Regions from separate parts of the Actinoplanes subglobosus genome, predicted to be linked through region 2. Evidence: riboswitches for the same ligand, from Rfam matches in the RefSeq annotation. Region 2 holds a riboswitch; the other holds the start of a gene.

Region 1 (6,388 bases), on a different contig from region 2:
TTCACCACCGTGACACGGATGTTGCGGGCCATCGGGGAGTGGGCCGAGCCGCTGGCCGAGAGCTGGCCCGACGTGTGCGCTTTCGTCACCGGCGAGGGGCCGGACCCGGAGACGGTCGCCTATCTGCGGTCGGGCACCGTGTTCGTGGTGCGGATGACCCCGTGGCGGTGCGATCTGTGTGGTACAGCCAACGGTCAGGCGGTGCTGACCGACGGCGTGGACTACACGTGGCCGGAGGGGCTGGCCCACTACGTCGAGGCGCACGGTGTCCGGTTGCCGGTGCGGCTGCGGGGCACGGTGCCGCCGGTCGATGTCGGCTGGTTCGAGAACGCGCCTGCTCAACACCGGCGAGGTGACGATCGACGGAACCTGGTGGCAGGCTCGGCGGCGCGAGCCGGCGCGGCACCTTCCGGGCTGCTTCCGCAGCTCGGAGCGGTGCTGGTGGAACCTGCCGGCACATGCTGACATCTGGGTCGACGGGGTGGCGGACGTCGCGACGATGGCGCGGTTGCGGCGGCACTTCGGGGCGGACTGGCCGTTCGACGGGCTGCGCGACCGGATCGCCGCGCAGCCGTTCCTCGTCGAGCGTGCCGGCCGCCCGGGCGAGCTGAACCGGGTGGAGGGTCTGCGCGACTTCCTGTTCTACGCGACGCCGGACGGGCTGCTGCCGGTGGTCACCGAGGCGTGACCCAGGCGGGTGCGCACGACGAGGTCGTTCAGTGCGTCCACGGCCGCCGGGTCGGCGTACCCCGGAAGCTTGCTGTTGTCCCTCGCCTCTTCGAGCTCGGCGCGCAGCGCGGGTATGTCGGCCGCGAGATGTGCCGCCGCCCGCGCCGGTAACGGGCCGTGTTCGGCCTCGCGCTTGATGGCGATGAGTTCCGGCACGTAGGCGAACCGTTCACCGAGGATGCCGAGGTCGCATTGCAGTTCTCCGGTGCGCATCAGGTGGATGCCGGTGAGGAGCACGCGAAGGGTGTAGAGAGCGGGCTTGAGCTGCCCGATCTTGTGGTAGAGCCGTTCCTGCGTGGCCGCGAACCCGAGGTAGTGGTGCGCGTGGTTGCTGGTGATCAGCCCGGGTGCCAGCTCCCGTAACGAGGCGTGGACGTCGGAGGTGACGACCACGAGCGGTGACAGCAGCTGTTCCAGAACGTATCCGTTGCGGCTGTTCAGGAGTTTTGCGAACTTCAGCAGGTCGTGGCTGACGATGTCCAGTTCGACGCCGTCGCGGATGCCGGAGTGCTCGATCGTGTCGGGGCCGGTGCGCAGCCCGACGACCTCGGCCGGCGGCAGCACGTGCGAGGCGCGCAGGTCCAGGTCCGAGTCGACGGAGGCGAACCCGTACAGGTGTGCGCCGCTCACGGTGGCGAAGAGCAGGGGATACGGCAGTCCGGCGGCGGCGTCGGCGGCCCACTGCGGCACGACGGTGGTCATTCAGAGATTCCTTTCCCGTACGGCTACCAGCACCCGGTCCACGGCGGCACGGTCCGGGGCCGGGGGGAGCGACGTCGAGGCGGCCGCGTCGGCGAGTTCCTCCTGGAGTCGCCCGGCCCACGCGGACACCTCGTGCCAGGGCCGCTCCCCGTGCTTGATCGCCAGCAGTTCCGCGCGGCGGTCCGACACGTCGACGAGCACTTCGCCGGTACGCAGCACGTGTATCCCGGCCATCAGCAGCCGGACCATGTGCATGGCCTGCTTGAAGTTGATCTCCCCGGTCCGTTCGTACCGGTTGGCGACCTTGGCCAGCTGGTCGCGCGCGTAGCTGCCGTAGGTCTCGGCCAGCCGGGTCGAGAGGAACGCGCCCCGGACGCCGGTGAGGGCGTCGCCGTCGGCGTTGTGGAAGGTGACCAGCGGCGACCACAGCACTTCCAGGACGGTCGGGTTGGCCTGGAGCGCGAGCGTGCAGAACCGCTCGATCTCCCACGAGAACTGCTCCTCGGCGGGCCCGTCCAGGTGGGTGGGCGGCTTGTCGAGGGTCCAGAAGTCGCGGGTCGGCGCCACGAACACACCCCGGCGGTCGTGGTCGGAGTCCGGGCCGTCCAGGCCGTACGCGCGGGACCCGACCACGACCGCGAGGGCCGTGTGCCGTTCGACGAGCTCGATCATGAGCCCGGAGGATACGGTCAGAGTTCAAGGACCGTCGCGTCGATTTCGTCCAGCTCACTCTGGTCGAGCGCCGGGTTGCCGAGCGCGGCCACGTTGTTCTCCAGCTGCTGCACGCTGGACGCGCCGATGATCAGGCTGGTCATCCGCTCGTCGCGCAGCGCCCATACCAGCGCCAGCTGGGCGAGTGTCTGCCCGCGCCGCTTGGCGATGTCGTTGAGCGCGTGCAGCCGGCCCAGGGTCTTGTCGTCCAGGGCGCTCTCGTTGAGGAACACGCTGGTCCGGATCCGCGAGTCGTCGGGGATGCCGGTCAGGTAGCGGTCGGTGAGCAGCCCCTGCTGGAGCGGGCTGAACGCGATGCAGCCGGCCCCGACGTCGGCCAGCGTGTCGAGCAGCCGGTCGTGCTCGATCCACCGGTTGAGGATCGAGTAGGACGGCTGGTGGATCAGCAGCGGCGTGCCCAGTTCGCGCAGGATCTCGGCGGCCTTGGCGGCCTGGGCGCTCTTGTAGTTGCTGATGCCGACGTAGAGGGCTTTGCCGGAGCGGACGATCGCGTCGAGCGCGGTCATCGTCTCCTCCAGCGGCGTCTCCGGGTCGGGCCGGTGGTGGTAGAACACGTCGACGTAGTCGAGGCCGAGCCGGGCCAGCGACTGGTCGAGGGACGACACCAGGTACTTGCGGGAGCCCCAGTCGCCGTACGGCCCGTCCCACATGGTGTATCCGGCCTTCGTCGAGATGATCATCTCGTCGCGGTGGGCGCGGAAGTCGGCGTCCAGGATGCGGCCGAAGTTGGTCTCGGCGCTGCCGGGCGGCGGTCCGTAGTTGTTGGCCAGGTCGAAGTGCGTCACCCCGAGGTCGAAGGCACGGCGGACGATGTCGCGCTGGCGGTCGGCGGGACGGCCGTCACCGAAGTTGTGCCAGAGGCCCAGGCTGATGGCGGGGAGCTTGAGGCCGCTGCGACCAGCACGCCGGTAGATCATGTCGGCGTAGCGGTCGGCGGCAGGGAAGTACGTCACATCGCACACCCTAGGACTCCCGATCTTCCCCATGCCCGCTGGTAGGTTGGTCGCAGCGCGGGAGAGTCCGTTCACACGGCGCCGAAGAGGCAAATCCTCCCCGGAAACTTTCAGGCAAAAGGACCGCGCGGGTTGGCAACTCTGAAATGCCCGCAATCGGGGTATGACAGAGGGGGAGGTTGCTTCTCGACCTTCTCACGCCAGGAGTCGCCCATGACGTCCCCGTTCGTTTCCCGGCACATCGGCCCGGACCCCGACGAGCAGACCCAGATGCTCAAGGCGATCGGGTACGGCTCGGTCGAGCAACTGATGGACGCGGCGATCCCGGAGTCGATCCGCTTCCACGGTGACCTCGATCTGCCGGCCGGGGCCTCCGAGGAGCAGACGATCGCCGAGCTCCGGTCGATCGCCGCCCGCAACGTGCTGGCCACCCCGATGATCGGGCTCGGCTACTACAACACCGTCACGCCCGCGGTGATCAAGCGGAACGTGCTGGAGAACCCGGCGTGGTATACGGCGTACACGCCGTACCAGCCGGAGATCAGCCAGGGCCGTCTGGAGGCGCTGCTCAACTTCCAGACCATGGTCACCGACCTGACCGGTCTGACCACCGCCAACGCGTCGATGCTCGACGAGGCCACCGCGGTCGCCGAGGCCATGACGCTCGCGCGGCGCGCGTCCAGGAGCCGGAGCAGTGTGTACGCGGTGGACGCCGACACGTTCCCGCAGACGTTGTCGGTGCTGCGCACCCGGGCCGAACCGCTCGGCATCTCCGTGGTGATCGTCGACGTCGACCACGACGAGCTGCCGGAGGACTACTTCGGCCTGCACCTGCAGTACCCCGGCGCCTCGGGTGCGGTGCGGGACCACGCCGCCCTGGTCGAGGCCGCCCACGCCAAGGGCGCCCTGGTCACGGTCGCGGCCGACCTGCTGGCCCTCACGCTGCTGCGGTCCCCGGGCGAGATCGGCGTCGACATCGCCGCCGGGACCACGCAGCGGTTCGGCGTACCGCTGGGCTTCGGTGGCCCGCACGCCGGATATCTGGCCGTGCGCGCCGGCCTGGAGCGGTCGCTGCCCGGGCGTCTGGTCGGTGTCTCCAAGGACGCCGACGGCAACCAGGCCTACCGTCTCGCCCTGCAGACCCGTGAGCAGCACATCCGCCGGGAGAAGGCGACGTCGAACATCTGTACCGCGCAGGTGCTGCTGGCCGTGATGGCCAGCATGTACGCGGTGTATCACGGACCGGCCGGTCTGCGTGGCATCGCCGAGCGCACCCACCGCCTGACCGCTCGCCTGGCCGCCGGTCTGCGGATCGTCGAGGGTGTGACGGTCGTGCACGACGGTTTCTTCGACACTGTGCTGGCCCACGTGCCGGGCAAGGCGTCGGCCGTGGTGCAGAACGCCGCGAAGTACGGCATCGACCTGCGCCTGGTCGACGCCGACCACGTGTCGGTGTCCTGCGACGAGACGACCACCGCCGCCGAGCTCCAGCGGGTGTGGGACGCGTTCGCTCTGGCCGTCGCCGGTAACTACCTCTGTGTGAGCAGCGATGCTCTCGACGCGGCCGCCGGCACGCCGATCCCGGCCGGGCTGGAGCGCGGCACCGGTTACCTTTCGCACCCGGTGTTCAACACCCACCACTCCGAGACGAGCATGCTGCGCTACCTGCGCAGGCTCTCCGACCGTGACTACGCGCTGGACCGGGGCATGATCCCGCTGGGCTCGTGCACGATGAAGCTGAACGCCACCACCGAGATGGAGGCCGTCACCTGGCCGGAGTTCGCGAACATCCACCCGTTCGCGCCGCGCAACCAGGTCGAGGGCTACGAGCACCTGGTCGCGCAGCTGGAGGCGTGGCTGGCCGAGATCACCGGTTACGACGCGGTCAGTGTGCAGCCGAACGCGGGTTCGCAGGGTGAGCTGGCCGGTCTGCTGGCGATCCGCGGCTACCACCGGTCGCGGGGTGACGAGCACCGTGACGTCTGCCTGATCCCGTCCAGCGCGCACGGCACCAACGCGGCGAGCGCGGTGATGGCCGGCATGCGGGTCGTGGTGGTCGCGTGTGACGCCGACGGCAACGTGGACCTCGCAGACCTGGACGCGAAGATCGAGAAGCACCGTGACCAGCTGTCGGCGATCATGGTGACCTACCCGTCGACCCACGGCGTCTACGAGACGTCGATCGCCGACCTGTGCGCGAAGGTGCACGAGGCCGGCGGCCAGGTGTATGTGGACGGCGCGAACCTGAACGCGCTGGTCGGCTACGCCCGGCCGGGGAAGTTCGGCGCCGACGTGTCGCATCTGAACCTGCACAAGACGTTCTGCATCCCGCACGGCGGCGGCGGTCCCGGTGTGGGCCCGGTCGCGGTGGGCGCGCATCTGGCCGAGTTCCTGCCGGGTGACCCACTGGAGCAGGGCGATCACCACGCGGTGTCGGCTGCGGCGCACGGGTCGGCGGGCATCCTGCCGATCTCGTGGGCGTACATCCGGATGATGGGCCCGGACGGTCTGGCGGCGGCGACGGCGTCGGCGGTGCTGGCGGCCAACTATGTGGCGGCGCGGCTGCGCGAGTACTACCCGGTGCTCTACGCGGGGGAGAACGGTCTGGTCGCGCACGAGTGCATCCTGGACCTGCGGCCGATCACCAAGGCCACCGGCGTCAGTGTGGACGACGTGGCGAAGCGGCTGATCGACTACGGCTTCCACGCGCCGACGATGTCGTTCCCGGTTGCCGGCACCCTGATGGTGGAGCCGACCGAGAGTGAGGACCTCGCGGAGCTGGACCGCTTCATCGCCGCGATGATCGCCATCAAGGGCGAGATCGACCGGGTCGAGGCGGGGGAGTGGCCGTCGGGCGACAACCCGCTGGCGAACGCGCCGCACACGGCGTCGGCGGTGACGGCTGACGAGTGGACCCACCCGTACTCACGCTCCGTGGCCGGTTTCCCGGAGGGCGTGGACCGGACGGCGAAGTACTGGCCGCCGGTTCGGCGTATCGACGGGGCCTTCGGCGACCGGAATCTGGTGTGTTCCTGTCCGTCGCCGGAAGCTTTCGAGGACTGACCCGCTCAGGGCTCAGTTTTTCCCGTTGCGCAGGTCGCGGTCGTCGGTGATCGCGGCCTGCGCTGCTTCCGTGGTCCTCGATTGACTACGCTGCGTCGCGTGTCGTGGGGTGTCTCAGGCAGCCAGGGCGTGCACGGCCGGTCCGCGGTGCGGCTCGATCGTGGTGCCGTCCGGCAGCAGCTCACCGGTGTCCTCGAAGACGATGACGC
Region 2 (6,388 bases):
CGGGCGGCGGCGTAACTGAGCAGAGTCCAGGTGTCGAGGAAGCCGGGCTGGTAAGGATGGTCCTGGAAGGTGACCAGGTCCAGGCCGGTCTGCTCGGTGAGCGCGGCTAGCGCGACGACGCCGGTGGGGTCGGCGGCGGCCGGGGTGATGAAGGACCCGAACTCGAGTGGGTGGCCGTAGTCGGACATGCCGCAACTGTGACGCGGAAAAGATGTTCTGTCAAACAGAACATTTGGTTTGCAGAACTTCTGTGAAGTTGAGCTAGGGTGGTCGTGTGACGACGCCCCTCGAAGGTGATCTCGGCTGGATGCTGGGAGTGGTGTTCCGTGCCTACGCCAAGGCCGCCGACCACGCCCTCGGCGATCTGCCCGGCGGGCCACGCGGCTATCAGGTGCTCGCCGCCGCCATCGGCGAGCCGGCCCGCAACCAGGGCGCGATCGGCGCCGACCTGGGCATCGACCGGACCATCCTGACCTACCTGATCGACGACCTGGAGAAGGCGGAGCTGGTCGCCCGGCGTCCCGACCCGGCCGACCGCCGCAGCCGGCTCGTGGTCGCGACCACCAAGGGCCGCGAGACCTGGCAGTCCCGGCGGGAGGCACTGCGCCACGTCGAGGCGCACGTGCTCGGCGCGCTGCCGGCCGCCGACGCCGAGTCCTTCCGGGGCATGCTGCAGGCCGTCGCGTGCAGCGCTCAGGCCCGCGACCCGCTGACCGACCTCTGCGAGGCGGTCACCGAGGCGCGGGGAGAGAAGCGGCGCTGACCCCGGTCAACACTCGATGACGTTGACGGCCAGCCCGCCGCGCGACGTCTCCTTGTACTTGATCTTCATGTCGGCGCCGGTCTCCTTCATGGTCTTGATGACCTTGTCGAGGGAGACGTGGTGGCGGCCGTCGCCGCGCAGGGCCATCTTCGCGGCGGTGACGGCTTTGACGGCGGCCATGCCGTTGCGTTCGATGCAGGGGATCTGGACCAGGCCGCCGACCGGGTCACAGGTGAGGCCGAGGTTGTGTTCCATGCCGATCTCGGCGGCGTTCTCCACCTGCTCGGGGGTGCCGCCGAGGACCTCGGCCAGCCCGGCCGCAGCCATCGCGCACGCCGAACCGACCTCGCCCTGACAGCCGACCTCGGCACCGGAGATGCTCGCGTTCTCCTTGAACAACAGGCCGATCGCGGCCGCCGTCAACAGGAACCGGACCACCCCGTCCGGCGAGGCGCCGGGCACGAAGTCCAGGTAGTAGCGCAGCACCGCGGGAATGATGCCGGCCGCGCCGTTGGTGGGGGCGGTGACGATCCGCCCGCCCGACGCGTTCTGCTCGTTGACCGCCATCGCGTAGACGGTCAGCCACTCCATGGCGTGCGCGGCCGGATCACCCGCGGCACGCAGCTGACGGGCCGTCGCCCCGGCCCGGCGGCGCACCTTCAACCCGCCCGGGAGCACACCCTCGGCATCCAGACCCGCGTCGATGCAGTCGTTCATCACCCGCCAGATGTTCAACAGACCGGCGTGCACCTCTGCCTCGGTCCGCCGGCCGGTCTCGTTGGCCAGCATCAGACGCGACACCGACAGGCCGGTCGCCCGGGTCAGCGACAACAGGTCGGCGCCGGAGGAGAAGGGGTACGTGACGGGCGCGTGCTCCGGGCGTACCCCCGAGGTCGTCTCATCGATCACGAACCCGCCGCCGACCGAGAAATAGGTCTTGGCCAGCAACTCGGTGCCGTCCGCGCGCAGCGCGGCGAAGCGCATGCCGTTGGGATGCCCCGGCAGCGCGCGACGCCGGTGCAGCACCAGGTCGACCTCGAAACCGGTCGCGCCGGCGGACGGCTCCAGCGAGGTGTCGACCGTCTCCGGATCCTCACCCTGCAAGCCCAGCAGCACCGCGCGCGGAGTGCCGTGGCCGTGACCGGTCGCGCCGAGCGAACCGAACAACTCGGCCCGTACCGTCGCCACCTCACCGAGCGTGGCCAGGTGGGCGGTGAACAGCCGCGCGGCACGCATCGGACCCACCGTGTGCGAGCTGGACGGGCCGATCCCGATCGAGAACAGGTCGAAGACGGAGACCGTCACGGCTCAGCCCTGCCTGCGGTAGAAGGGCAGCGCGACGACCTCGGCTTCCTCACGGGTGCCACGGATGTCGACGAGCACCCTGGTCCCGGGCGTGACACGGTCGGCCGGAAGGTAGGCCATGGCGATCGGGTGACCGAGCGTCGGCGACGGCGCGCCACTGGTCACCTCACCGATCCGGTCGCCGGTGGCCGGATCGAGGATCGCGTGACCGGCCCGCGGCGAACGGCGGCCCGACGTGACCAGGCCCGCCAGCAGGTGCCCGGGCTCGGCGGTGCGCAGCGCGGCGGCGCCGACGAAGTCCGGCTTGTCGAGGGCCACGACACGGCCCAGACCGGCGTGGAACGGGGTGGTGTGCAGCGTCAGCTCGTGGCCGTACAGCGGCATCCCGGCCTCCAGACGCAGGGTGTCCCGGCAGGCCAGACCGCACGGGACGGCACCGTTGCCGGCGGCCCACTCCCAGACGGCCTCGGCGTCCTCGTTCGCGCAGTAGATCTCGAAACCGTCCTCACCGGTGTAACCGGTCCGGGCCAGCAGCACGTCCCGCCCGGCCAGACGCTCCGCCTTGATGCCGTAGTAGCGCAGATCCGGATGCGCACCGACCACCCCGACGGCCTCCGGGCCCTGCACGGCGATCAGTGACCGGTTCACATCAGTGATCGTCACCGTGTAGCCGCCGGAGTGCTCGCCGAGCATCGCCCGCACCACCGCCGCGTTGGACGCGTTCGCCACGACCAGGAACCGGTCCTCGCCGAGCCGGTAGACGACCAGGTCGTCGAGGACCCCGCCGGTGGTGTGGCACAGCATCGTGTACTTCGCCCGGCCCACCGCGACCTTCGACAGCCGGCCGACCAGGGCGTGGTCGAGGAACGCCGCCGCCTCCCGGCCGGTCACCTCGATCTGACCCATGTGACCGAGATCGAACAGTCCGGCACCCTTGCGGACGGTGTGGTGCTCGCCGATGTCGCTGCCGTAACGCAGCGGCATGGACCAGCCGGCGAAACCGGTCATGGCGGCGCCGAGACGCTGGTGGACGGCGTGCAGTGCGGTATGACGCAACGGAGGCTCCTTGTCGGGGTCGGGCCTCCCTCGCTCTGTCATCTCTGCCTGAGAGGTTCACCGCCGGAAGGCGGCTTGCACCGTGGGCGCAGCCCCGTGAAAAGAGCTGACTTTCCAGAGTCGCCTGACCGTCGCGGTACTGGGGCCTGAGAGATTCTGAGGGAGAAGTTGCTCCTTCGGCGCCCTCACTGAGCTGCGAGGACTCTCCCGCGGCGGCGTCGCGGCAATATTCGTCTGTAGGTGGAGAAGCGTTCGGCAAACCCTACCGCACAGCGCTCAATTGGCCTCCGCCGCTGACGATTGGCCCTGTGATGAACAGCATCGCAATGGCCGACGACGCCCGGCTCGACGCCCCGGCCTCTCCGGTTCTCGAGCAGATCATCTCGCTGGCCACCCGCCTCACCGGTGGGCGGGCGTCACTGGCGATGCTGCTCACCGCCGCACGGGAGTTCTCCGTGATCGCCGGCGACGAGGCGGACCTCCAGACCGAACACTGCCTCCAGGTGGCCGAGACCGGAGCACCCCTGGTGGTGCCGGGCACCTACCTCGGCGTACCGCTGCGCTCACCCGACGGCCTGACCGCCGGAGTCCTGTGCGTCGTCGACGACCAGCCGCACGAGTGGACCGACACCGACGTCACCGTGCTGGAAGGCCTGGCCGTCGCGGCCGCCGGGGAGATCGCCGCACGGACGGCAGTCGCCGACGCGGCCCGCAGCGCCGAACGCGTCCGGCAGATCCTCGACAGCACCCTGGACGCCTTCGTCGCCGCCGACGCCGACGGCCAGGTCACCACCTGGAACCAGTCCGCCGAGCGGATGTTCGGCTGGAGCGAACTCGACGCGCTCGGCCGCCCGATCGACGAACTCGTCATCGTGCCCGACCAGCGTGCTGGCTTCCGCCGCTGGTTCGACGAGGTGGGTCGGGACACCGGAGGCGGGCAGCGGGCCGAGTTCCGTGCCGTGCACCGGGGCGGCCGGCAGTTCCCGATCGAGCTGTCGTCGACCGCCATGGGTGCGTTCATCCGCGACATCACCGCCCGCCAGCACAGCGAACGGCTGCGGCGCCTCGAATACGCCGTCGCGGGGGCTCTCGCCGCGGCACAGAACGTCGAACAGGCCACCGACTCGGTGCTGGCCGCCGTGGGGGAGGGGCTGCGCTGGCCGTACGTCGAATACTGGCACCTGGACAACGGCCGGGCCAAACGCCTGGTCCGGCTGGCCGCCTGGTCCCGTGACGTCGCCATGACCGAGCCGATGCGCGCCGTCCGGGAGGTCACCCGTGGCCGCGGCGTGATCGGGCAGGTGTGGGAGACCGCGGCCGTGTGCTGGTCCACCGACCTGTCGGCGTCCGACGGGCCACGGGTCGTCGCGGCCAAGGCCGCGGGGCTGCAGAGCGTGGTGGCCGTACCGGTCCGCAACGGTGTCGAGGTCGTCGGGGTCCTCGCCGTCTACGACCGGCGCCTCACCGAGGCCGACCCCGAGGTGATGGCCGCCCTCGACACCGTCGCCGCGCACATCGGCCAGTACGTCCACCGGCGTCGTGCCCTCGACCTGGAACTCGAACTCAGCCGGGCCCAGCGGGGCTTCGACCAGATCGTCGCCAACCTCAGCGACTTCCTGTGGACCGTCCGGATCTCCTCCGACGACACCGTCCGGATGGTCTACGCCAGCCCCAACAACACCGGCATCTTCGGCGGACCCGCCCCGTCCGGCGGCGACCTGGGCAACGCGATGGCCGCCATGATGCACCCCGGCGACCGGGAGGCGTTCCTCGCCTTCCGGCACACCCTGACCACCGGGCAGGCCGCCGAGACCGTCTGCCGGCTCATCGGCGGCGACGGCGTGACCCGCTGGGTGTGGACGCGGGGAGTGCCCCGCCGGGAGAACGGAGTCCTCTTCGTCGACGGCGTGTGCAGCGACGTCACCGAACGCCACCGCGACAACGCGCGACTGCGCCAGCAGGCCGAACTGCTCGACCTGGCACCCACCGCCGTCATCGTGCGCGACCTCACCGGAAAGGTCACCTACTGGAACCGGGGCGCCGAGAGCGTCTACGGCTGGAAACCCGACGCCGTGATCGGCTGCAACCTGCACCGGCTGCTCGACACCCGCTTCTCCGTGCTGCGCACCCTCGTCGAGGACGCGCTCGCCGACGTCGGCCGCTGGCACGGCGAACTCGACCACCTGCGCAGCGACGGCAACCGCATCATCGTGCTCTCCTACCAGAGCGTCCAATACGACGAGGACGGCAAACCGCTGGCGATCCTCGAGGTCAACGTCGACGTCACCGCCCGCAAGGAAGCCGAACGACGGCTCGCCGACAGCGAGGAACGACTGCGCACCCAGTTCTCCCTCGCCACCGTCGGCCAGGCCACCATCCGGCTCGACGGGCGGTTCCAGCACGTCAACCCGGCACTCGCCGACATCCTCGGACGGCCCGTCGCCCAGCTCGAAGAACTCACCCTCGACGACATCACCCACCCCGACGACCGGCCCGCCAACCACCGGGCCGCGGCCATCCTGTTCACCGAGAACCTGCCGGCCGGCCGCCACCTGCGGCTGCTGCACGCCGACGGGCGGATCGTCGACGCCGAAGTCGGCATGTCCCTGGTCCGCGACGTCGACGGGCAGCCGGCCAGCTTCATCGCCGTCGTCCAGGACGTCACCGCGCGCCTGGCCGCCGAACGCGAACGCGACGCCGCCGCCGCACTCCTGAGCGTCCGCAACGACGAACTCCAGGACACCAACGGGCGGCTCGCCGAAGCCAACGCGCTCAAACTCGACCTGATGGGCATGCTGTCCCACGAGATCGGCACCCCGCTCAACACCATCGGCGGCTATGCCGAGATGCTGCTCTCCGACACCGGCCAGCTCGTGCCGTCACACCGCAAGGCCCTCGAGGTCATCGCCCGGTCCACCCGACGCCTCAACCTGCTGCGCGCCGAGATCCTCACCATGTGCACCATCGACGCCGGTCAGCTCCATGCCGAACCGGAACCGGTGGAACTCGCCGCCGCCCTGCACGATGTGCTGGCCGGGCTGCACATCACCACCGAGGTGACCTGTCCGGGGGATCTGGTGGTGCTCGTGCATCCCAGCCATCTCCAGCAGATCGTCACCAACTTCTGCACCAACGCCGACAAGTACGGGGGAGGCGTCACCGCCATCACGGTGGAACTGCAGGACGGGAAAGCTCTGATCAGCGTCCACGACGGTGGGCCGGGGATTCCCGAGCAACTGCGGCCCTATCTGTTCGATCGGTTCA

What was found. Region 2 has a riboswitch for glycine ahead of gcvT (glycine cleavage system aminomethyltransferase GcvT). Riboswitches for the same ligand answer to the same signal wherever they lie in the genome.
Region 1: another riboswitch for glycine. It lies ahead of gcvP (aminomethyl-transferring glycine dehydrogenase); the one in region 2 lies ahead of gcvT (glycine cleavage system aminomethyltransferase GcvT).

The regions. Positions count from the first base shown of each region.
Region 1 covers NZ_JBHSBL010000019.1:259,610-265,997, reverse strand. The annotation lists gene ACFO0C_RS26705 (hypothetical protein) at 10-465, shown strand; gene ACFO0C_RS26700 (hypothetical protein) at 482-688, shown strand; gene ACFO0C_RS26695 (nucleotidyltransferase domain-containing protein) at 643-1,431, opposite strand; gene ACFO0C_RS26690 (nucleotidyltransferase domain-containing protein) at 1,432-2,103, opposite strand; gene mgrA (L-glyceraldehyde 3-phosphate reductase) at 2,121-3,149, opposite strand; glycine riboswitch at 3,165-3,252, shown strand; gene gcvP (aminomethyl-transferring glycine dehydrogenase) at 3,330-6,179, shown strand; gene ACFO0C_RS26675 (DUF5999 family protein) at 6,294-6,388, opposite strand, start outside.
Region 2 covers NZ_JBHSBL010000033.1:11,372-17,759, reverse strand. The annotation lists gene ACFO0C_RS45610 (LLM class flavin-dependent oxidoreductase) at 1-188, opposite strand, end outside; gene ACFO0C_RS45605 (MarR family winged helix-turn-helix transcriptional regulator) at 275-763, shown strand; gene ACFO0C_RS45600 (L-serine ammonia-lyase) at 770-2,068, opposite strand; gene gcvT (glycine cleavage system aminomethyltransferase GcvT) at 2,072-3,124, opposite strand; glycine riboswitch at 3,158-3,244, opposite strand; glycine riboswitch at 3,249-3,344, opposite strand; gene ACFO0C_RS45590 (PAS domain S-box protein) at 3,436-6,388, shown strand, end outside.